Regions from separate parts of the Streptomyces sp. NPDC047982 genome, predicted to be linked through region 1. Evidence: riboswitches for the same ligand, from Rfam matches in the RefSeq annotation. Region 1 holds a riboswitch; each other region holds the start of a gene.
The links. Region 1 has a riboswitch for cobalamin ahead of ACGF2V_RS24025 (prenyltransferase/squalene oxidase repeat-containing protein). Riboswitches for the same ligand answer to the same signal wherever they lie in the genome.
Positions count from the first base shown of each region.

Region 2: linked by a shared signal. The riboswitch ahead of ACGF2V_RS24220 (ABC transporter substrate-binding protein) and the one ahead of ACGF2V_RS24025 (prenyltransferase/squalene oxidase repeat-containing protein) in region 1 are both predicted to bind cobalamin.
Region 3: linked by a shared signal. The riboswitch ahead of ACGF2V_RS26710 (ribonucleoside-diphosphate reductase subunit alpha) and the one ahead of ACGF2V_RS24025 (prenyltransferase/squalene oxidase repeat-containing protein) in region 1 are both predicted to bind cobalamin.
Region 4: linked by a shared signal. The riboswitch ahead of ACGF2V_RS05815 (cobalamin biosynthesis protein) and the one ahead of ACGF2V_RS24025 (prenyltransferase/squalene oxidase repeat-containing protein) in region 1 are both predicted to bind cobalamin.

Region 1 covers NZ_JBIDBS010000020.1:135,752-141,305, reverse strand. The annotation lists gene ACGF2V_RS24030 (SCO2322 family protein) at 1-364, opposite strand, end outside; gene ACGF2V_RS24025 (prenyltransferase/squalene oxidase repeat-containing protein) at 421-1,704, opposite strand; cobalamin riboswitch at 1,819-1,946, opposite strand; gene ACGF2V_RS24020 (MBL fold metallo-hydrolase) at 2,252-3,292, opposite strand; gene ACGF2V_RS24015 (hypothetical protein) at 3,558-4,031, shown strand; gene ACGF2V_RS24010 (sigma-70 family RNA polymerase sigma factor) at 4,362-4,871, shown strand; gene ACGF2V_RS24005 (hypothetical protein) at 4,868-5,554, shown strand, end outside.
Region 2 covers NZ_JBIDBS010000021.1:28,355-33,908, forward strand. The annotation lists gene ACGF2V_RS24205 (response regulator transcription factor) at 43-744, opposite strand; gene ACGF2V_RS24210 (sensor histidine kinase) at 716-1,954, opposite strand; gene ACGF2V_RS24215 (alpha/beta hydrolase-fold protein) at 2,340-3,482, opposite strand; cobalamin riboswitch at 3,696-3,878, shown strand; gene ACGF2V_RS24220 (ABC transporter substrate-binding protein) at 3,908-4,948, shown strand; gene ACGF2V_RS24225 (iron ABC transporter permease) at 4,987-5,554, shown strand, end outside.
Region 3 covers NZ_JBIDBS010000025.1:66,257-71,810, forward strand. The annotation lists gene ACGF2V_RS26710 (ribonucleoside-diphosphate reductase subunit alpha) at 1-2,317, opposite strand, end outside; cobalamin riboswitch at 2,459-2,604, opposite strand; gene mctP (monocarboxylate uptake permease MctP) at 2,888-4,537, opposite strand; gene ACGF2V_RS26720 (DUF3311 domain-containing protein) at 4,534-4,809, opposite strand; gene ACGF2V_RS26725 (GntR family transcriptional regulator) at 5,141-5,554, opposite strand, start outside.
Region 4 covers NZ_JBIDBS010000004.1:53,954-59,507, forward strand. The annotation lists gene ACGF2V_RS05800 (class II aldolase/adducin family protein) at 1-287, opposite strand, end outside; gene ACGF2V_RS05805 (inorganic phosphate transporter) at 503-1,774, shown strand; gene ACGF2V_RS05810 (hypothetical protein) at 1,873-2,103, shown strand; cobalamin riboswitch at 2,320-2,452, shown strand; gene ACGF2V_RS05815 (cobalamin biosynthesis protein) at 2,597-3,676, shown strand; gene ACGF2V_RS05820 (cobyric acid synthase) at 3,673-5,214, shown strand; gene cobN (cobaltochelatase subunit CobN) at 5,211-5,554, shown strand, end outside.

The sequences.
Region 1 (5,554 bases):
CCTCGGCGGTGCTCGCGTCCGGGGCGACCAGGGCGCACGCGGTCCGCAGCGGGGGCGGGGTCCGCCCGTCCGGGGCGTCCGCCGCCGTGCCCGGGTCGATGACGAGCGCGACCCGCTTGGATCCCTTCTCGGCCGGGGTGTCCGCGCAGATCTTCGCGAAGCCGGGCGCGTGGCGCGGCCGGGCCGCGTCCTGGGAGTCCTCGCTCACCGAAAACCGGAAGCCCTGCACGGAACCGTCGTCCGGCCGGACCAGGGCGGGGCCCTGGGTGGCGTACGTCCAGCTCTCGCCGGAGCCCTCCCAGAACGACCAGTACCGGTAGCCGGCCGCCTGGGCCTCTCCCGCGCCCAGCACGGCCAGCAGCATGGCCGTCACCACCGTGCCCAGGACCGTCAGCACCGCGGCGGCACCTCCCGTCCGCCTCACAGCTGCTGGTTCTTCCGGCGGCCGCTGATCAGGAAGCCGACGCCCGCACCGACGACGAGGCCGATGCCGACGAACCACCACACGCCGCCGATCACGTCGTCGCCGCTGTGGACCCGGTCCTTCTCCGTGGCCTCGTACCCGGTGTCGGCGGACGGATCGGGGGTCGTGATCGCCGCGGGCTTGGGACCGGTCGCGTTCAGCTTGTCGACCAGGTTCACGCCGCCGAAGTCCCGGGCGTCGTTCCCGGTCGCGTGCGCGGCCAGGATCAGCTGCGCGTAGGCGGCGGGGCCGTTCTGCTCGGCCCAGGCACCGGAGTTCTTCTTCAGCCAGGCCACGGCCTTGGCCGCCTTGTCCTGGTGGCCCGAGGCGGACAGCGCGACGACCGCGTCCGCGGTGTTGCCTATGTCGGGCTGCGGGCCGGAGTCCTCGGCGCCCGGCATCGGGGCCAGGTCGAGGTGGCCCTTCGCGGCGAGGGCACCGGCGAGGAAGTGGGCGCCGTTCTGGGCGGCCTGCTCGGGGGTGAGGGCGGAACCGGAGGCCGCGGGGCGGCAGTTCGTCCCCTTGGCGGCGGCGTTGTCGCCGGTGGCCAGGCCCTTGCCCATGCTGCCCAGCACGGCGGCGGCGGTGGCGTCCGCGTTGGCCACGAGCTTCCCCGCCTTGTCCGGCTGGTACGCGAACGCGCCGCCGTCCTTCTCACCGCACGGGATCGAGAGCGCGAGCAGCGGATCGTACGGGGACTTGCCCTTGGGCGTGACGATGTCCGCGAGCCGCTGGCCCTGCCGGGCGAGGGCGCCGATCACGAGGGAGGTGGAGTTGGCGTCGCTGGGCGCGCCGGCCACGTATCCCCAGCCGCCGTCCTCGTTCTGCACGGACTTCAGCCAGCGGACCGAGTCGTTCACGGTCTCCCCGTGTCCTCCGACCTCGGCGAGGGCCTGCACGGCGATCGCCGTGGCGTTGGTGTCCAGCACCGTCTTCTCGTCGCACGGCTTCGAGACGTCGGGCCGGTACGCGGCGTAGGCGCCGTTGGCGCACTGCTGGCCGATCAGCCAGTCCACGGACTTCGCGGCGGGCGTCACGCCTTCGACCCGCTGCGCGAGGAAGGCCAGCGACTGCCGCCAGACACCGTCGTAAGTGGGGTCCTTCGTGCCGTACAGCCCGGCGGGCAGGGCGACGGACGGCGTGGGCGACGGGGACGGCGCCGCGACCGCGACCGGGGCGGCCGCGCAAAGCACGGCGGCCGTGGTCGCGGCGAGCGTTGCCGCGCTGCGGCGTACGGTCATGGCGGGCGGGGCCTCTCCTGTGCGGGAAACCGAACCGGGCACAGGCACGCTCACGCACCAGGCTCCGACTCCGTATACCTCGACGGTGCCGACCACCGGGGTTCCGGTGGTCCGAGCCGGTCACAACCGCGTCCAGGGCATTCCGACTCACCGCCCACGGGACGGCTCACGGCTGCGTGGTCAGTGCCGGATTCGCACCGGCTTCCCCCTGTACGGGCATGATGACGACCCATTCACTCTACCGGGCGTACCGGAAGGGCCCCGGGGCGGGCGTTCCGGTCGGACGCGGGGTGCCCACGCGCGCTCGTACGGCGACGAGGACGAGGCGGTGCGCCATCGCGACGCAGGCCACCGTGAGGTGCATCACCGCGCGACGTACGCCACCGTGAGGTGCATCACCGCGCGACGTACGCCACCGTGACGTGCATCACCGCGACGCGGGCCGCCGCGACGCCCGCTGCCCCCACGCGACTCGTACGACGGTCGACGCCGCCCCCGCCGCCCACACGCGGCTCGTACGTACCACGGTGAACGCCACTCGCACCGCTCATACCGCGATGTACGTCACGGGATCGCTTCCCGCCACGGCTTCCGCGCGGCCCAGCTTCACCAGCCGCCGCAGATGCGCCTCGGCCTCCGAGACCGCGATGTTGCGCGAGCCGTGCGGAATCCGGTCCCACGGCCGGTTCCACTCCATGCGCTCGGCCAGCTCCCACGGGGTCAGCGGGGTGGACAGCAGCCCGAGGAGCCCAGCCAGCCGCTCCTCGTGGTGGTCGAGGAGCTCCCGTACGCGTCCGGCCGCGTCCGCGAACGCGTACTGGTGGGCGGGCAGCACCTCCGCCACCCCGAGCCGGCCCACGCGCTCCAGGGAACCGAGGTAGTCGCCGAGGGGATCGGTGACCGTGTCTGCGTCCGGGTCCTCGTAGAGCCCGATGTGCGGGCTGATCCCCGGCAGCAGATGGTCCCCGGAGAACAGCCGTCCCCGGCCGGGCAGACCGGTCGGGTGGTTCTCCTCCAGATGCAGGCAGACATGACCGGGGGTGTGGCCGGGCGTCCAGACCGCCCGCAGCCGCCGCCCCGCCAGGTCCAACAGCTCACCGGGCACGATCTCCCGGTCCGGCAGCGCGGCCCGCTCCCCGGGCAGGGTCCGCATACGCCCTCGGTCGGCCGCCGCGGCCCGCAACGGCGCGAGGTGCGCCTCGGGCGCACCGACCGCGGTGAGCTTGGCGACGAGGTAGTTCAGCCAGGTGCCGGGTTCCGCCTCCCGAGTGCGGCGCACGATCTCCGTGTCCGCCGCGTGCATGGCGATCCACGCACCGGACGCCTCGCGCACCTGGCCGGAGAGGCCGTGGTGATCGGGGTGGTGGTGGGTGATGACGATGCCGTGGATGTCGGCGACGGCTACGCCGACGGCGGTCAGCCCGGCGGTGAGCGTGTCCCACGCCTCCGGATCGTCCCACCCGGTGTCGATCAGGACCGGTCCGCGGTCGGTGTCGAGGACGTGAACGAGGGTGTGGCCGAGCGGGTTGTCCGGGATGGGCACCTCGATGCTGTGCACGCCCCCGCCGTGATCGGTCACCTGCGTCATGGGCTCCCCTTTTCCCCACTGCCCGGTCAGCTCACCGGACGTACGGCCGTGCGGCGCGGCACGGTGCGGTGTGCGCTGCGCGCCGCCACCTGACCACCCGACCACTTTAACGAGAACTTGTTCCAGTGGTAGCCCTGGTCGACCATCTCCCGGGCGTAGTTGACGCACACTCCCGAGGTCGGGGTCGGCTACGTTCTGGCCGTGCCGAAGTCCCAGCACATTCACGCGATGGGCCGCATCGACTTCGCCTTCTCCCGAGCCCCGGATGACGCCTGGGAGCGTCAGTCGTGCGGGGCCGGAGCGAAGGGGACCACGCGTCTACGACTGGGCCGCCGCGAGGCTCCCGCCGATCGACGACTTCGACGGTCCTGAACCTACCCACGGCCGGTGGGTGCTGGCCCGTCGCAGCCTGGCTCGCCCGGACGAGATCGCCTACTACCTCGCCTACGCACCAACCCGCACCACCGTCACGGAACTTGTGCGTGTCGCCGGGACGCGGTGGGCGATCGAGGAAGCCTTCCAAGCGGCAAAGAACGAGTGCGGCCTGGACCAGTACGAGGTACGCCGGTATCCGGGCTGGTACCGGCACATCACCCTGGCCATGCTCGCCCATGCCTTCCTCGCCGCCATGGCCGCCGCGGCAGCGCAAAAGGGGGCAGCAGAAACGGTTCCGGCGCGCTGGTCCCGCTCACCGTGGCAGAAATACGGCGGCTCCTGGCAGCTGGCCGCCCCGCAATGACGCGCCGTCGGCGCATCGACCACATACTGCACTGGTCCCGCTGGCGGCGCCGACACCAAGCAGTAGCCCGCCGCTGCCACTACCGCCGCCGTACCCGAGGTCACGAACTCACCCAACCTGACAACACGTCAGCCGAGCACGCTCAGATACATGCTCCTGACCAGCAGGAATAGCGAACTGCGACTGGAGTACTAGGCGTGCTCGGCCATGAGGTTGGGTACTTGCGTCGGTAGGCCGGGAAGGACGCGCGCGGATCGGGCCGGGGAAGAAAGGCGCGGAAAATCTTCTGGGCTCTGTAAGGATGCGCCCCGCGCATGACATGTACGGGGTGTGGAGAGCAACCAGACCGTGAGGGATTCGGGCCGGAGTGCGGGGTTCACCGCGTTGTACGCGCGGGAGTACCCCCGGGTGCGCGCCTTCGCGCACCGCAGAACGGGGGACCGGAGCGCGGCCGAGGAGATCGCCGCCGAGGTGTTCCGGATCGCGTGGGAGCACGTGCTCAAGGACGGTGAGGCGACGCCCGGGTGGCTGTTCGTCACCGCCCGGAACGTGCTCGGCAACCACTACCGGGCCACCGCCCGGCTGACCGAGCTGCACCGGCGGATCGGTGAGGAGATCGGCCGCGCCCCCGCGTGCGCGGAGGACTCGGCGGTCCTGGACACCCTCGACCGACTGGCCGACCACCACCGCGAGGTGCTGCTGCTCAGCTACTGGGACGGCCTCTCCGCGGCGGAGGCGGGCCGCCTGCTCGGCTGCGGTGCTCCCGCCGTCTGGGTCCGTCTGCACCGGGCGCGCAAGGCGTTCCGTGAGCTCTATATCTCGTCCCGGGAGTCGGTATGAAGCGTTCGCAGTCCAAGCAGGTCAAGAAGTCGGCGATGTCCGCCCAGGGCGTCGCCTCGCTGATCCGGCACGCCGATCCGCTGCCGACCGGCGCGTCGGAGGAGGGTCTGTCGTCGCGTGCCAGGGGAGAGTTGGGCGTCCTGGTGGGCGAGGCCCAGCCCGTCCCGCTCACTCGGCGCCCGCGTCGGCGCGGGGTGCTGATCGGGGCCGTCGCCTGCGGCGCGTCCGCGGTGGTGGCGGCCGTCGCCGTGCTCGCGGTCTCCGGTCCCGACGAGCCGAGCGGCGGACTCGTCGTCGACGAGCCCCACTACCCCTCGACGGCCCGGCTCGAGGGCGCGGCCGACCTCATCGTCCGGGCGAAGCTGGGCGAGGGCACGGAGCGGACCGTGGACGACATCACGTCCACGGAGGCGCCCGCCGAGGTGCTGGCGACGGCCAAGGGCACCGCGCCGGGCGGGCGGGTCACCGTCTCGTACACCCCGCCCGGTTCGGGCGGGCCCGAGACGGCCGCGCTCGAGGCAGGGGAGGAGTACGTGTTCTTGCTGGAGCGACAGGACGACGGCCGGTTCACGCTGGTGAACTCGGCCCAGGGATCCTACGGCGTCAGAGGCGACAGGGCCGTCCCGACCGGGGACAACGCGGTGAAGCTGAGCCCGGGGGTCCTGAAGGCGCTCCGGCTGACC
Region 2 (5,554 bases), on a different contig from region 1:
GTACCCGGGGCCCTGGGCCCGGACATGCGACTACGACTACGACTACGACTGCATGGACGGCTGCGAAGGCCCCGATTCCGTCGTGGGACTCACCAGACCGCACTGGTACGCGATGACGACGAGCTGGGCCCGGTCGCGAGCGGCCAGCTTGGTCATGGCCCGGTTGACGTGGGTCTTGGCGGTCAGCGGACTCACGAACAGACGCTCCGCGATCTCGTCGTTCGACAGCCCCAGTGCCACCAGCCCCACGACGTCGCGTTCCCGCCGCGTCAAGCACTCCAGGCGCTCGTGCACACCCGCCGGGCACGGATCCGGCTGGGCGAGAAAGCGCCCGATCAGCGCACGCGTCGCGGACGGCGACAGCAGGGCCTCGCCGGCGGCGATCGTACGGACGGCGTCCAGCAGTTCCTCGGGCCGGGCGCCCTTTCCGAGAAAGCCGCTCGCACCGGCGCGCAGCGCCTCGGCCACGTGCTCGTCGTCCTCGAAGGTGGTGAGGATGAGCACCTTGACGTCGGCGAGGTCGTCGGACTCGCTGATGAGCCGTGTGGCTTCGAGGCCGTCCATCTCCGGCATGCGGATGTCCATCAGGACCACGTCGGGACTCTGCGCACGGGCCAGGTCCAGCGCCTCCTGCCCGTTGGACGCCTCCCCCACCGTCTCCATGTCGTCCGTGGAGTCGAACAGCATCCTGAAGGTTCCTCGCAACAGGGCCTGGTCATCGACAAGCAGTACGCGGATCGTCACGCCCGTCCTTCCTCGGTGGTTCGGTCATGACCTGGCCGGGGCGCAGCGGCAGTTCGGCCATCACGGTGAAGCCGCCCTCCGGGCGGGCTCCCGCGTACAGCCGTCCGCCGACCGTGGAGGCGCGCTCGCGCATCCCGATCAGCCCGTGGCCCGTCCCTGGACGGGCCGGTTCGGCCCCGGTCCGTCCGTCGTTCTCGACAGTGATCGTCAGCCGCTCGGGGCGGTAGTGCAGGAACAGCCGGGCATGGTCGGCCCCCGCGTGCTTGTGCACGTTGGTCAGGGCCTCCTGCACGATGCGGTACGCGGCCAGGTCGACCGCCGGAGCGAGCGGTTCGGCGACACCGTGCCGGCTGTGACTCACGGTCAGTCCGGCTCGCTCGAACGATGCCACGAGCGCCGGTACGCGGGCGAGGCCGGGCATCGGGTCGCGCGGTGCCACCGGGTCGCCGGACTGCCGCAGCAGCCCCACGGTCACGCGCAGTTCGTCCAGAGCGGACCGGCTGGTGTCCCGGATGTCCTCCAGCGCGGCCAGGATCTTCTCCGGCCGCCGTTCCACGAGGTGGACCGCCACGCCCGCCTGGGCGTTGATGAGGGCGATGTGGTGGGCGACGATGTCGTGCAGTTCGCGCGCGATCCGCACCCGCTCGGCCGCCACCCGCTGCTCCGCCTCCTGTTCGCGCGTGCGCTCCGCGTGTTCCGCCCGCTCCTCCACCGCGGCCACATAGGCGCGACGCGAGCGCACCCCGTCACCGATGGCGGCGGGCAGCGCCGTCCACGCCAGCATCGCCGCGTTGTCCGGGGCCAGCCAGGAACGCGGATCCCACAGCACGGCGGCGCCCACCAGAATGGCCGCCGTCGACAGTGCCGAGGTCCAGGTCACTCGCCGGTCGGTGCGCGCGGCGACGGTGTAGACCGACACCAGGACGGGGCTGATGACCAGCGGGCTCTCCCGGAATCCGAGCACCTGGAAGGCCACTCCGCAGCCGATCGCGACGGCCAGTACGCCGACCGGGTGACGGCGCCGCCACACCAGCGCGGAGCAACCGATGCCCGCCAGCACCACCGCCTGCCACCGCAGGGAGAAGTCGCGTTCGTGCGGCACGATCGAGGCGGCCACGACGGACAGAATGAACAGGACGACCAGGCCCAGTGTGTCCATCACACCGAGCCGGGACCGTTCCCCCTTCCTTCGCATACTGATCACCGCCATGGCACCACCGTAGGGTCGTCGGCCGCATCGGGCATCGCCGCGCGGGACGGACGTCCCGGCCTCCGACATCCGTGGTCCGCCCCCTGCCGAGGCGCCGGACCCCGGCGCCCGCCCCCGCCCCAGGCTTCCGACGCCCGGTTTCCGCCCGTGCGCCGGGAGCGTCGACGGCGCCCCGGGCCGATGCCCCGGACCGTCGTCACGATCGCCCGGCCGGGCGCCCCGACGACTCCATTCGGCCGACGCCCGACCGGCATGCCGTCGGACGGACGGCCCCGAGGGCCCGACCGTCCGGCGCGCACCGCGTCGGTACCTTCCGTGCCGTCGCCCCCGTCGGTCCTCGCCCCGCCTCTGCCCGTCCGGCCCGTCCCCGCCGCTTCCCGGCTCCTCAGACGCCCTTCGCCGGCGCCACCCGCCCCGCCGGCGGCGACAGTTCGGCCGTCAGCCAGCGGAAGACCTGCGGCACCTGGCGTTTCCACAGCCCGATGGTGTGCGGGCCGGTCACCCGGGCCACCACCACCCGTGTCGGGGGCATCGCCGCGCGTCGCAGCGCGACGCCGTCACGGTAGCCGTCGTCGCGTCCGCCCGAGAGATAGAGCGAGACGCGCGGAGGCGTGCTCGCGTGGCGCAGGATCCACAGCGGGTTGTTGGTGCGCCGCAGTTCGGGGGCGCGGGCCGTGAGGGAGACCCGTTCGGCGGCCGGGTCGTTGTAGCCGGAGAGGCCCACGGCCGCCCGGTACCGTTCCGGATGGGCGAGTGCCATCTTCACGGCGCAGTGTGCCCCGGCCGAGTAACCGGCCACCGCCCACCCCTCCGCGCCGCCCCGCGCGCGAAAGGTGTCGATCACCATCTGCCGGACGTCCACGCTGAGCCACGATTCGGCGTCCACGACGCCCGGCACATTGGCACATCCGGTGTCCTGACCGGCCAGCAGGTTGGTGCGCGGTTCCACGAGGATGAACGGGGCGATCTCACCGCTTCGCATCCGGGCCTCCAGCTGCGACTGCACCCGAAGGCTGCTGAACCACGCCTTCGCCGAACCGGGGAAGCCGCCGAGGAGTTCGACCACGGGGAACTTCTGGTGTCGGAAGGCCGGTTGGTCGTACTGAGGCGGCAGCCATACATACACCTCGCCGTACACCCCCGACACCCGGCCGCGCACATGGGTGACGCGGACGTTGTGCCCCATCCGGGCGTCGCGGGCCGGTCTGAAGTCCTGGACGACCTTCGGTTCGTTGGCCCGGTCCTTGTGACTCCCGAGTCCGTCGCGTCCGAGGTCCGGGGCGGCGACGACGTGGTGTCCGGTGCCGAGCAGGTCGGCCCAGCTGTCGTACAGGCCGTTGGTGTTGTTGACCACCACGAAGACGCTCAGCACGGCCGCCCCCTGTGCGAGGACGACCATCGCCAGGCGGCTCGCGCCGCGCACCACGGCGGGGCCCCGCACCCGTCCCCACAACAGCAGGGGAAGCAGCACGCTGACCAGGGCCAGCGTGATCGTGGCCAGGAAAACGGGTGTCCCCGTCAGGCTCATCACGCCAGTGAGGATGTCGCACACAGGAAGATGGTTTACCCTTTTCCGCCTTTTTACGTCGAACGCGAGACTTGGGGAACCGCGTGTTGACGACGGTCGCACCCGGCCTCCCGGACCACGTGGTCCGGTCGCGTCGGCGAGTGGCCGAAAGACGCGTTCCGGTCCCTGGGCGTGCGATCACTCACATGGGCCCCCTCTGTGCGCCGACCTCGGACGAACGTAATATCGGCAGGTCATCGCCGCGACGGGAGACAGGAAGCCGGTGCGAATCCGGCACGGTCCCGCCACTGTGACCGGGGAGTGCAACCCTTCGACATGCCACTGCGCGCGGCGCGGGAAGGCGGGGGGAACGTCGATCCGGGAGTCAGGAAACTGGCCTGTCGCGGGCCCGTTTTGAGGAGCGCGGACTCCCCAGGAGGCTCTACGTGTACTTCGGCACATCCCGCCGCCCCTGCTCTCACCCTGCCCGGACCCGGCGCACCCTGCGTGCCGTCGCCGGGGTCGTGGCCCTGGCCACCGCCCTGCTGACGGCCGGCTGCGGCGCCGACGACTCCCCCAGGAAACCGAAGGCCGGTGCGTCGCGGGTCAGCGGTTTCCCGGTCGCCGTCGACAACTGCGGGGTGAGAACGACCTACGACGAACCGCCCTCGCGCGTGGTGACGATCCATCAGCACCCGGCCGAACTGCTGCTCGCCCTGGGCCTCGGCGACCGCATGGTCGGTACCGCCTTCCCCGACTCGGCCGTCCTGCCCGAGCTGAGGAAGGACTTCGCGGCCGTACCCGAGCTGGCGAAGAGGGAACCGTCCTTCGAGACGGTCCTGGACGCGGAGCCGGACTTCGTCTACGGCGGCTACGGCAGCGCGTTCGCCGAGAACGAGGGCCGTTCGCGCAAGGCGTTCGCCGAAGCGGGCATCGACACCTACCTCAACCGCGAGTACTGCGGCAAGAAGCGGGTGACGATGCGGGACACCTACGACGAGATCCGCACACTCGGCCGCATTTTCGGCGTCCCGGACCGTGCCTCCGCTCTGGTGGCCGATCTGAGGGCACGCGTCGACAGGGCCGTCGCGGCCGTCGGGAGCGGGCCCGACGTGCCCGTCTTCGTCTACGACAGCGGCGACAAGACCGCCCTGACCGCGGGCGGCAAGGGCCTGGGCAACGACCTGATCGGGCTGGCGGGTGGCCGCAACGTCTTCGCGGACCTCGACGACGTCTTCGGGGACGTCTCCTGGGAGCAGGTCGTGGCCCGCAGGCCGGAGGTCGTGGTGATCTACGACTACGCGGGGTCCGGAAGCGTCGAGCAGAAGAAGGAGTTCCTGCTCTCGCAGCCCGCTCTCGCCGATGTTCCCGCCATCAGGAACCAGCGGTTCGTGGTCCTGCCGCTGACCGCGACCCTCGTCGGCATCCGGTCCGCCTACGCGGTCGACGGCCTGGCACGCGGTCTGCATCCCGAGAGGTTCCGGTGACGCGGACGCCCGTGAAGGCCGGCCCGGCCGACGCGGCGGTGGACGGGCCGGTCGCGCGGAGCACACGCCGCGCGGGCCGCTCGGGACGTGTTCCCCTCCCCCTGGTGCTGACCGTCCTCGCGCTGCTGCTGGTGGTCTCCGCCACCGCCGGCCTGGCCATCGGCTCGGTGCACGTGCCGCCCGGCCAGGTGTGGGGCATCGTCACGCACGCGCTGGGCGCCGACTGGCGGGAGCCGTCCTGGACCCGCGCCCGGGAGACCATCGTCCTGGACGTGCGGGCGCCGCGTGTGCTGCTCGGCGCCGTGACCGGGGCCGGGCTGGCGGTGGTGGGCACGGCGATGCAGGCCCTGATCCGCAATCCGCTGGCCGAGCCGTACCTGCTGGGCGTGTCCTCCGGCGCGTCACTGGGCGCGGTCTCGGTGATCGTGCTCGGCGTGGGCGTGCTCGGCCCCGTCTCGCTGCCGGCCGCCGCGTTCGCCGGTGCCCTGGGCGCGCTGCTGGTGGTGTACGCGACCGCGCGCACCGGCGGACGCATCACCTCGGTACGGCTCGTGCTGTCCGGTGTGGCGGTGGCGTCGGTGCTCACCGCGGTCACGGACCTGCTGC
Region 3 (5,554 bases), on a different contig from region 1:
GGGTGGCGGGACGGGACCGCAGGTAGTACGTCGTCTTCAGCCCCTTCTTCCAGGCGTACGCGTACATCGAGGAGAGCTTGCCGATGGTCGGCGTCTCCATGAAGAGGTTCAGCGACTGGCTCTGGTCGAGGAACGGCGTACGGGCCGCCGCCATGTCGATCAGGCCGCGCTGCGGGATCTCCCACGCCGTGCGGTACAGCGCCCGCACGTCCTCGGGGATCCAGGCGAAGCCCTGTACGGAGCCGCTCGCCTCGCGCAGCGCCTCGCGGGTCCGGGCGTCCCAGACGCCCAGCCGCTTCAGGTCGTCCACCAGGTATGCGTTGACCTGGAGGAACTCCCCGCTGAGCGTCTCGCGCTTGAAGAGGTTGGAGACCTGCGGCTCGATGCACTCGTACACACCCGCGATCGAGGCGATCGTCGCCGTCGGCGCGATGGCGAGCAGCAGCGAGTTGCGCATCCCGGTCCTCGCGACCCGGGCGCGCAGCGCCTCCCAGCGTTCCGGCCAGGCCGGCTCGACGGCGTAGTGGTCGGGGTGCAGCACCCCGCGCGCGGCACGCGTCTCCTCCCAGGCGGGCAGCGGACCGGAGCGTTCCGCGAGATCGCAGGACGCCTCGTACGCGGCGAGCATGATCCGCTCGGAGATCCTCGTGGAGAGCGCGCGGGCCTCGGCGGAGTCGAACGGCAGCCGCAACTGGAAGAAGACGTCCTGGAGGCCCATGGCGCCCAGGCCCACCGGGCGCCACTTGGCGTTGGAGCGGGCGGCCTGCCCGGTCGGGTAGAAGTTGATGTCGACGACCCGGTCCAGGAAGGTCACGGCGGTGCGGACGGTGGCGTCCAGCCGCTCCCAGTCGATGTCCCCGCCCGAGACGAACGCGCCGAGGTTGACCGAGCCCAGGTTGCAGACGGCCGTCTCACCGTCGTCGGTGACCTCGAGAATCTCGGTGCACAGGTTCGAGGAGTGGACGACGCGGCCCGGCTCGGCGGTCTGGTTCGCGGTCCGGTTGGCGGCGTCCTTGAACGTCATCCAGCCCTGGCCGGTCTGCGCGAGGGTGCGCATCATCCGGCCGTACAGCTCACGGGCCGGCAGGGTCTTGCGGGCCAGCCCCTGCGCCTCGGCGGCCCGGTACGCGGCGTCGAACTCGTCGCCCCACAGGTCGACCAGCCCGGGCACGTCCGAGGGGGAGAACAGCGACCACTCGCCGTCCGCGTCGACCCGGCGCATGAACTCGTCCGGGATCCAGTGCGCCAGGTTCAGGTTGTGCGTACGGCGGGCGTCCTCACCGGTGTTGTCGCGCAGCTCCAGGAACTCCTCGATGTCCGCGTGCCAGGTCTCCAGATAGACGGCGGCGGCACCCTTGCGGCGCCCGCCCTGGTTGACCGCGGCCACGGAGGCGTCGAGCGTCTTCAGGAACGGCACGATCCCGTTGGAGTGCCCGTTGGTGCCCCGGATCAGCGAACCGCGGGCCCGGATGCGGGAGTACGGCAGGCCGATGCCGCCCGCGTGCTTCGAGAGGCGCGCCACCTGGTGGTAGCGGTCGTAGATCGAGTCGAGTTCGTCGAGCGGGGAGTCCAGCAGGTAGCAGGACGACATCTGCGGGTGCCGGGTACCGGAGTTGAACAGCGTGGGGGAGGAGGGAAGGTAGTCGAGCCGGCTCATCAGCCCGTACAGCGCCGCGACCTCGTCCACGGCACGCGGGGAGTCGTCCTCGGCGAGCCCGGACGCGACCCGCAGCATGAAGTGCTGCGGGGTCTCGATGACCTGGCGGGTGTGCGGGTGGCGCAGCAGGTAGCGGCTGTGCAGGGTCCGCAGCCCGAAGTAGCCGAACCGGTCGTCGGCGCCGTCGGCGAGGGAGCGTTCGACCAGGGCGTCCAGGGTGGCGGCGTGCGCCTGGACGAACGCGGCGGTGCGGTCCGCGATCAGGCCCTCGCGGTGGCCGACGGCGACGGACGCGGAGAAGGAGACCGCGCCCTGCCCCGCCGCCTCGTCCGCGACGGCACGGGTCAGCAGCCGGGCGGCGAGCCGGGAGTAGGCGGGGTCCTCGGAGATCAGCCCCGCGGCGGCCTCGGTGGCCAGCGAGTGCAGCTCGGCCTCGTCGGCTCGGGCGCTGCGCCCGCGCAGCGCGGCGGCGGCCACCCGGCCGGGGTCGGTGTCGGGCAGGTCGGCGGTGAGCGCGGTCAGGGTCCGCAGCAGCGCGGTTCCCGGCTCGTCGTGTGCGGTACCGGGGCCGTCGTGTGCGGCTCCCCCGGACTCGGCCGCCTCGGACACGGTCGCTTCGGACACGGCGACCGGGGCCGGATCGGCTGGCGCGATGGTCACGCGGTGCTCTCCCTCGCTCGGCTCGGGGCCGGCGGGGGAGCGGGGGTGGCCGGGCAGCACCGGGCCCGGACAGGGGGCAGCACTGCGTACGGCGTCCACCGGCCCATCCGCGAGGCCCGGACGTCTGGCATCCGGGTCGGTCGAACCGGATGCGCTGTCGGCAGGTCCTCGGACTTGCTCGGGCATGCGCAAAAGCGCACCGAGCACACCGTTGCGGGACAGTTCCGGATTCGCGCCGGATTCCCCTGCGGCGACAGCGAGCACGAGCATACATGTGGGGGCCGCTCGGTGAGGCAGCCCCCAGATGTTGTGTCGGCCGACTCACGTCGAGGCCGTAGGGCGCGTCCTGCGGCCCTCGTGGGAAGAAGGCGGACGTGCCCCGCCGCGCCCCTCGGGAAGGGGGTGCGGCGGGCTGTCCCGGGCCGTCCGAGCGGTCGTTCCAGGGCGTGTTTCGAAAGTGGCGTCGTCCGCCCGAAGGGCGGGGCCCGCGGCGTACGTGGACGATCCTGACAACGTGGCGAGGCGCCGTGCCAGGCGTCGCGGGCCGGACGGGACTTTCGAAAACACGTCCTAGCGGCCGCCACCCTGCGTCGCCGCCGAACTCGGGGACTCGGGCACGGCCGGCGGCAGCTCCACCCGGACACCCGGGTCGCCCGCGTCCGCCGTGTAGTCGGCCGGGGAGGTCTCGTCGACGCCGGCGGGTGCCTTCGCGGCGTTCAGGACGAACGTCAGCACCACCGTCACCACCACGTTCAGCACGAACGCCGTCAGACCGATGTAACCGATCTCGCCGATGCCGGGGATCTTCGTGGACGATCCGCCGAAGTGCGCCTGGGTCGGGCCGGCGACCTCGTACGCGGCGACCGTCCCGTACACCATGCCGACCGCCCAGCCCACGAGCAGCGCCCAGCGGTGGAACCAACGGGTGAACAGGCCGCCGACCAGGGCCGGCATGGTCTGGAGGATCCAGATCCCGCCCAGAAGCTGGAAGTTGATCGCGACCGTCTTGTCCATGGTGAGGACGAAGGCCAGTGCCCCGACCTTCACCAGCAGCGACACCAGCTTGGAGACCCTGGTCTCCTCCTCGGGGGTCGCGTCCGGCTTCAGGAAGTCCTTGTAGATGTTGCGGGTGAAGAGGTTCGCCGCGGCGATCGACATGATCGCGGCGGGCACCAGCGCGCCGATGCCGATGGCGGCGAACGCGACGCCCGCGAACCAGTCGGGGAACATGTTCTCGAACAGCTGCGGAATGGCCAACTGCCCGTTCTCCACCTCGATCCCGGCGGCGATCGCCATGAAGCCGAGGAGCGCCAGCATGCCCAGCATCAGTGAATAGATCGGCAGGATCGTGGTGTTGCGCCGGATCACGTCGCGGCTGCGGCTGGAGAGCGTCGCCGTGATCGAGTGCGGATACATGAAGAGGGCCAGAGCCGAGCCCAACGCCAGGGTGGCGTAAGCCCATTGGCCCGCCTCGCCGGGCGCCAGGGCGCCGGTCGGCTTCCCGCCGGGCGGGCCGGCGAACTTCTCCTCGGCGGCGGCGAAGATGTCGTGGAATCCGCCCAGCTTGATCGGGATGTAGATGATCGCCACCACGATGACCAGGTAGATCAGGCCGTCCTTGACGAACGCGATCAGCGCGGGGGCCCGCAGGCCGGACGAGTAGGTGTACGCGGCGAGCACCGCGAACGCGAGCAGCAGCGGCAGGTCCTTGACGAACCAGTGCGTGTTCTCGCCGCCGCCGACGCCCATCACGTCCAGCACCGCCTGGATGCCGACGAGCTGCAGCGCGATGTACGGCATCGTGGCGAGGATGCCGGTGACGGCGACCGCCAGCGACAGCCCCTTCGAGCCGAAGCGCCCGCGGACGAAGTCGGAGGTGGTCACGTAGCCGTGCCGGTGCGAGACCGACCACAGGCGGGGCAGGAAGGTGAAGATCAGCGGGTACACCAGGATCGTGTACGGCACGGCGAAGAAGCCCGCCGCGCCCGCCGCGTAGATCGCCGCGGGAACGGCGACGAAGGTGTAGGCGGTGTACAGGTCGCCGCCGAGCAGGAACCAGGTGACCCAGGTGCCGAACGACCGTCCGCCCAGGCCCCATTCGTCGAGGCTGGCCTCGTTCTCGGCCCTGCGCCAGCGTGCAGCCAGGAAGCCCATGACCGTGACGGCCGCGAAGAAGAAGACGAAGACGCCGAGCGCGACGCCGTTCACACCGTCCTTCACGCCTGCCCACCCCCCTTGCGGGCGCGCTGGTCGCGCTGCCACAGCTTGTGGGCGATCGCCGTGAGCGCGGTGGAGATCAGCACCCAGAGCATCTGGTACCAGTAGAAGAACGGAATGCCGATGAAGGCGGGATCCACCTTCGCGTACGAACCCACCCAGAGCATCGCGACGAACGGCGCGACGAGACAGAGGGCGATGACCACCCGCACCGGTGTGATCGCGGGCGGCCGTCCGCCCGGGCTCGCGGACACGTCCTTCGGACTTGCTGTCATGCGGCGACTCCGTCCCTCGCTGATCACCTGCCGTGACGCGCAGGAAATCTAGGGGAGGGATTCGGTCACCGTCACCCCCTCATCGCATTTCCGCCCGGAAACGGTTCCCCGGCCGGGTGCACATATTCGGAATATGGTCAGACGTGCGGGAGTCGGGGAGCGCGCGGCATGCGAACCGCCCCTGTGGGGAGGCGCGTTCCACAGGGGCGGTCGGGAGCGTCGGGCGGATCGGGAGGACCGTGAGAGCCGCACCGGCCGCAGGTGTCGGACGGGCCGCGAGGAGCAACGGGCCGCAGGGGGGCGAACGGGACGCAGGGGGCGAACGGGACGGTCAGTCCATCGGTCGCTTCAGGCGCGCCACGAACTTGTACCGGTCGCCCCGGTAGACCGAGCGCACCCATTCCACCGGTTCGCCCCGCCCGTCCAGCGAATGCCGGGACAGCATCAGCATCGGCAGGCCCACGTCCGTACCGAGCAGCCCCGCCTCGCGCGGCGTGGCGAGCGAGGTCTCGATGGTCTCCTCGGCCTCGGCCAGCCTGACGTCGTACACCTCGGAGAGCGCGGTGTAGAGCGATGTGTACTTCACCAGCGAACGGCGCAGCGCCGGGAAGCGTTTGGCCGAAAGGTGGGTGGTCTCGATCGCCATCGGCTCTCCGCTGGCGAGCCGCAGCCGCTCGATCCGCAGCACCCGGCCGCCGGTCGTGATGTCGAGCAGCCCGGCGAGCGTGTCGTCGGCCGTGACATA
Region 4 (5,554 bases), on a different contig from region 1:
ACAGCCGCCGCGTCGCTGTTCCGGTAGACCGCGAGATGGAGCGGGAGTTCGCTGGTGGGGGCCAGTACGCCGAGGACGCGGTTTCCCTCCGGATCGACGCCGACCACGTCCTTCGGGCCGAGCCGGTCGTACGGCACGCCGCTCGGCGTGACCAGGATCGTGTCGCCGACCCGCGCCGACACGTTGCCCGACGTCCCGACGACGAGCCCGTCCACCGCCGTCCTGCGGGCGGTCGCGACGACCTCGGTCCGGGCCCGTTCGATCGCGTCCCGTTGCTGATCGCTCATAGCGGCGATCCTGTCAGCCCGCCGGGTGTACGTACACACCAACGACCGAATCAATCACAAAGAGTGACGACGACGCGCCGGCGGCGGCCGGAGCAGCCGGAATCGACCCCCCAAATGCCCCTGGAGACACCGTGAAGCCCTGTTCAGTTCATCTCCTGTTCACCAAAGTTGCCTACCGTCAACCTGCCAATGACGTCGAACGATTGCCTGGGTAAATGGAACACATCACGCTGCTTCTCGCGATTGTGATCGTGACAGCTCTAGTGTTCGATTTCACGAACGGTTTCCATGACACCGCCAACGCGATGGCCACCACCATCTCGACCGGCGCACTCAAACCGAAGACCGCGGTGGCCATGTCCGCCGTTCTCAACCTCGTCGGCGCGTTCCTGTCCGTGGAGGTCGCCAAGACGATCTCCGGGGGGATCATCAACGAGGACGGGCTGCGCACGGAGGTCATCTTCGCGGCACTCGTCGGCGCCATCCTGTGGAATCTGCTGACCTGGCTGGTCGGGCTGCCGTCCAGTTCCTCGCACGCCCTGTTCGGCGGCCTGATCGGCGCCGCGGTCATGTCGGCCGGCTGGTCCTCGGTCAACGGCGGCACGGTCGTCACGAAGGTGCTGATCCCCGCGGTCGCCGCCCCGATCGTCGCCGGTGTGGCCGCCCTGCTGGCCACGCGGCTCACGTACCGGATCGGGGGCAAGATCCGTGACGAGGCCCAGGAGAAGGCCACCGCCAAGGGCTACCGCGCCGGTCAGATCGCCTCGGCCGGACTGGTCTCCCTCGCCCACGGCACCAACGACGCGCAGAAGACCATGGGCATCATCACCCTGGCCCTGGTCACCGGCGGTGTGCTGAACCCCGGCGCCAACCCGCCGGTCTGGGTCATCGTCTCCGCCGGTATGGCCATCGCGCTCGGCACCTACCTGGGCGGCTGGCGCATCATCCGCACCATGGGCAGCGGCCTCACCGACCTCAGGCCGCCGCAGGGCTTCGCCGCCCAGACCAGCGCGGCCACGGTCATCCTCGCCTCCTCGCACCTCGGCTTCTCCCTGTCCACCACCCAGTCCTGCTCCGGCGCCGTGATGGGCGCGGGCCTCGGCCGCCAGGGCGGCGTGGTCCGCTGGTCCACCGCCACCCGGATGTTCGTCGCGTGGGGTCTGACCCTGCCCGCCGCGGGTCTGGTCGGCGCGGGCGCCGAGCTCCTGACCCAGCAGGGCACCTGGGGCGTCGTCGTCGTCGCGGCGCTGCTGGTCGTGGGCTCCGCCGCGATCTGGCTGGTGTCGCGCCGCAAGCCGGTCGGTCACGACGACGTCGCGCCCTCCGAGAGCGCCGTCGAGCCCGCGGGCGTGGTCACCACGGCCATCGCCGCCGTCAGCCCGCCGCCCACCGTCGCGGCCACCGCCGGGGCGCAGGACCTCGTGACCATCATCCCGACCACGCCGGCGCCCCCCGCCCAGGACCCGGCGCGTCCCGCCGCCGTCTAGTGCCCCTCCCGGCAACGTTTGCCCCTCCCGGCAACGTTTACTGGTCACGGCACCAGGCCGATCACGCGGACCGTCCGCAGACCGTCTAAGGAATCAGCATGAATATCGACTGGGCAGCCCTCGGCTCCGTCTTCGGTGTGTCGCTCGTCGTCACCGTCGCGCTGGTGGGCGTCTTCACCCTGGGCATCGTCGGCCTCGCCAAGCAGCCGGAACCGGCGGCTCAGGGCGGCTCCGGCGGATCACGGGTGCTGGCACGCGCGGGCGCGTACGCCTGCTTCGCGCTGTGCGCGGCGGCGGTCGCGTACGGGATCTATCTGATCGTCGCCTGAGCCCCGCCTCTCCGCCCACCCCTCTTCACCTCTTCACCTCTTCTTTCCTCGCTGTTCTTCGCTCTCCGACGGGCCGGACACGCCTCGCGCGTCCGGCCCGTCGTGGTGCCCCCGCCCGGATGTGGGCCTCAACACACTGCGCCGCCGCAGGTCAACGGCTAGTTGACGGGCGTTCGCGGAGCGTGGTGGACTGCCGGAGCCATTTACGGCGACAGCAGAGGAAGCCGGTGCGAATCCGGCGCGGTCCCGCCACTGTCACCGGGGAGCGGTCCCCCACACCGGGAAGTCACGGCACGCGCGAGCGGGCTGGAAGGCCGGGGGAATCGCGGATCCGGGAGCCAGGAGACTCTCGTCGCCGGTCACGTCGAACCAGGGCGCGGACCCTGAGTGAGGACATATCTCCATGCCTGGCAGCCGTGCGTCCATTCCTGTGCCGCTCTCGCCGAGAGCCGCCCGTACGAAGGTCCTCCGAGGCGCGACGGCCGGCTGAGCCATGCGTGCCGATCGCGTATTCGCGTACGGCGCCACAGTCGGCCTGATCGGCGATCTGCTGCTCGGTGACCCCCGCAGGAGGCACCCGGTCGCCGCCTTCGGGCGGGCCGCGGCGGGCGTCGAGCGCCGTCTGTGGCGCGACCACCGCGGGTGGGGCGCGCTGCACACCCTCGTCTGCGCCGGCGGCGCCGTGGGCGGTGCGGCGCTGCTCGCCCGTGCTGTACGCCGTCACCCCGCCGCCTCCGTCGCGCTGACCGCGGCCGCCACCTGGTCCGTGGTCGGCGGCACCTCGCTGGGGCGGGAGGCGCGGGCCATCGGCGGTGCCCTGGCCGCCGGGGACGTCGAGGTGGCCCGGGAACGCCTGCCGCATCTGTGCGGGCGCGACCCTCACTCCCTCGACGGGCCGCAGATCGCCCGCGCCGTGGTGGAGTCCGTCGCCGAGAACACCTCGGACGCCGTGGTCGGCGCCCTCGTGTGGGGGGCGCTGGCCGGTGTTCCCGGCCTCGTCGGCTTCCGCGCGGTCAACACCCTGGACGCGATGGTCGGCCACACGTCGCCCCGTCACCGGCGCTACGGCTGGGCCTCGGCCCGACTCGACGACCTCGCCGGCTGGCCCGGCGCCCGGCTGACCGCCCTGCTCGCCGTGGTCGCGGGCGGACGGCCGCGCGAGGCGGTACGGGCCTGGCGGGCCGACGCGGCGAAGCACCCGAGCCCCAACGCGGGCCCGGTGGAGGCGTCGTTCGCGGGCGCGCTGGGTGTGCGGCTGGGCGGGACGCTGGCGTACGGAGGCCGGGTCGAGCACCGCCCCGTGCTGAACGGGGCCACCGGGCGGGCGGTGGAGACCGCGGACATCGAGCGCGCGGTGCGGCTGTCGCGCCGGGTGGGCGTGCTGGCCCTCGGCGCGTGCGTGGCCGCACGGCTGGGCGCGGGCCTCGCCGCGCGACGGCTCGCGGACGTACGGGGCACGGGACGGCGAGGGATCGCGGGGGCGCGGCTCGCGGGCATGAGCGGCGCACGGACCGCACGAACCGCGCCCCTCACGGTCGCGGAACGCCTGATCGCAGGACGGAGACGGACATGAGCGGCGGACTCCTGGTCGCCGGGACCACCTCGGACGCGGGCAAGAGCGTCGTCACGGCGGGCATCTGCCGCTGGCTCGCGCGCCGGGGCGTGAAAGTGGCGCCCTTCAAGGCGCAGAACATGTCGCTGAACTCCTACGTCACCCGGGAGGGCGCCGAGATCGGTCGCGCCCAGGCCATGCAGGCCGCGGCCGCCCGGGTGGAGCCGTCCGCGCTGATGAACCCGGTGCTGCTCAAGCCCGGCGGGGACCGCTCCAGCCAGGTCGTCCTGATGGGCAGGCCGGTGGGCGAGATGAGCGCCCGCGGCTACCACGGCGGCAGGCAGGAGGCCCTGCTCGGCACGGTCGTGGACTGCCTGGAGCGGCTGCGGAGCACGTACGACGCGGTGATCTGCGAGGGCGCGGGCAGCCCGGCCGAGATCAATCTGCGGCACACGGACATCGTGAACATGGGCATCGCCCGGGCGGCACGCTTCCCGGTGGTGGTGGTCGGGGACATCGATCGCGGCGGCGTCTTCGCGTCGTTCTTCGGCACGACGGCGCTGCTCTGCGCCGAGGACCAGGCGCTGGTCGCGGGCTATCTCGTGAACAAGTTCCGCGGCGACGTGTCGCTGCTGGAGCCCGGCCTGGACATGCTGCGCGAGGTCACGGGCCGCCCGACGTACGGGGTGCTGCCCTTCGCGCACGGGCTCGGCATCGACGAGGAGGACGGACTGCGGGTCTCGTTGCGCGGTGCCGTGCGCGAGTCCGTGATCGCGCCGCCGCACGGCGAGGACGTGCTGCGCGTCGCGGTGTGCGCCGTGCCCCTGATGTCCAACTTCACCGACGTGGACGCGCTGGCCGCCGAACCGGGCGTCGTCGTCCGTTTCGTGGACCGCGCCGAGGAACTGGCCGACGCCGACCTGGTCGTCGTGCCGGGCACCCGGGGCACCGTCAAGGCGCTGGCCTGGCTGCGCGAGCGCCGGCTCGCCGACGCCCTGGCCCGGCGCGCCGCCGAGGGCCGGCCCGTCCTCGGGATCTGCGGCGGCTACCAGGTCCTCGGCGAGCACATCGAGGACGAGGTCGAGTCGCGGGCCGGTCACGTCGACGGGCTCGGTCTGCTGCCGCTGCGCGTCCGCTTCGACCGCGAGAAGACGCTGGCCCGGCCCGTCGGGGAGGCGCTCGGCGCACCGGTCGAGGGCTACGAGATCCACCACGGCGTCGCCGACGTGCGCGGCGGCGAGCCGTTCTTCACCGACGGCCGGGGGCGCGCCCTGGACGGCTGCCGGGCCGGAGCCGTGTGGGGCACCCACTGGCACGGCTCGCTGGAGAGCGACGCGTTCCGCCGCCGTTTCCTGGCCGAGGTGGCACGCGCCGCCGGCCGGCGTTTCGTCCCCGCCCCCGACACCCGTTTCGCCGAGCTGCGCGAGGAACAGCTCGACCGTCTCGGCGACCTGGTCGAAGAACACGCGGACACCGACGCGCTGCTCCGGCTCATCGAGTCGGGCGCACCGTCCGGACTTCCCTTCATCGCCCCCGGAGCACCTGGAGCACGCGTATGAACGCCCCCACGAGCACCGTGCTGTTGCTGTCGACCGCCGACACGGACCTGCTCGCCGCCCGCGCCTCCGGCGCGCCGTACCGGATCGGCAACCCCACCCGGATCGATGTCCACGAGGATCTGCCCACGCTGATCGAGGGCTCCTCGGTCGCCGTCGTCCGTCTCCTCGGCGGCAGGCGCGCCTGGGAGGACGGACTGGCCGTGCTGCGCGCGTCCGGCATCCCGACCGTGCTGCTGGGTGGCGAGACCGTGCCGGACGCGGAGCTGATGGCCGAGTCGTCCGTACCCGCCGGGGTCGTCTCGGAAGCGCTGCGCTACCTCGTGGAGGGCGGGCCCGGCAA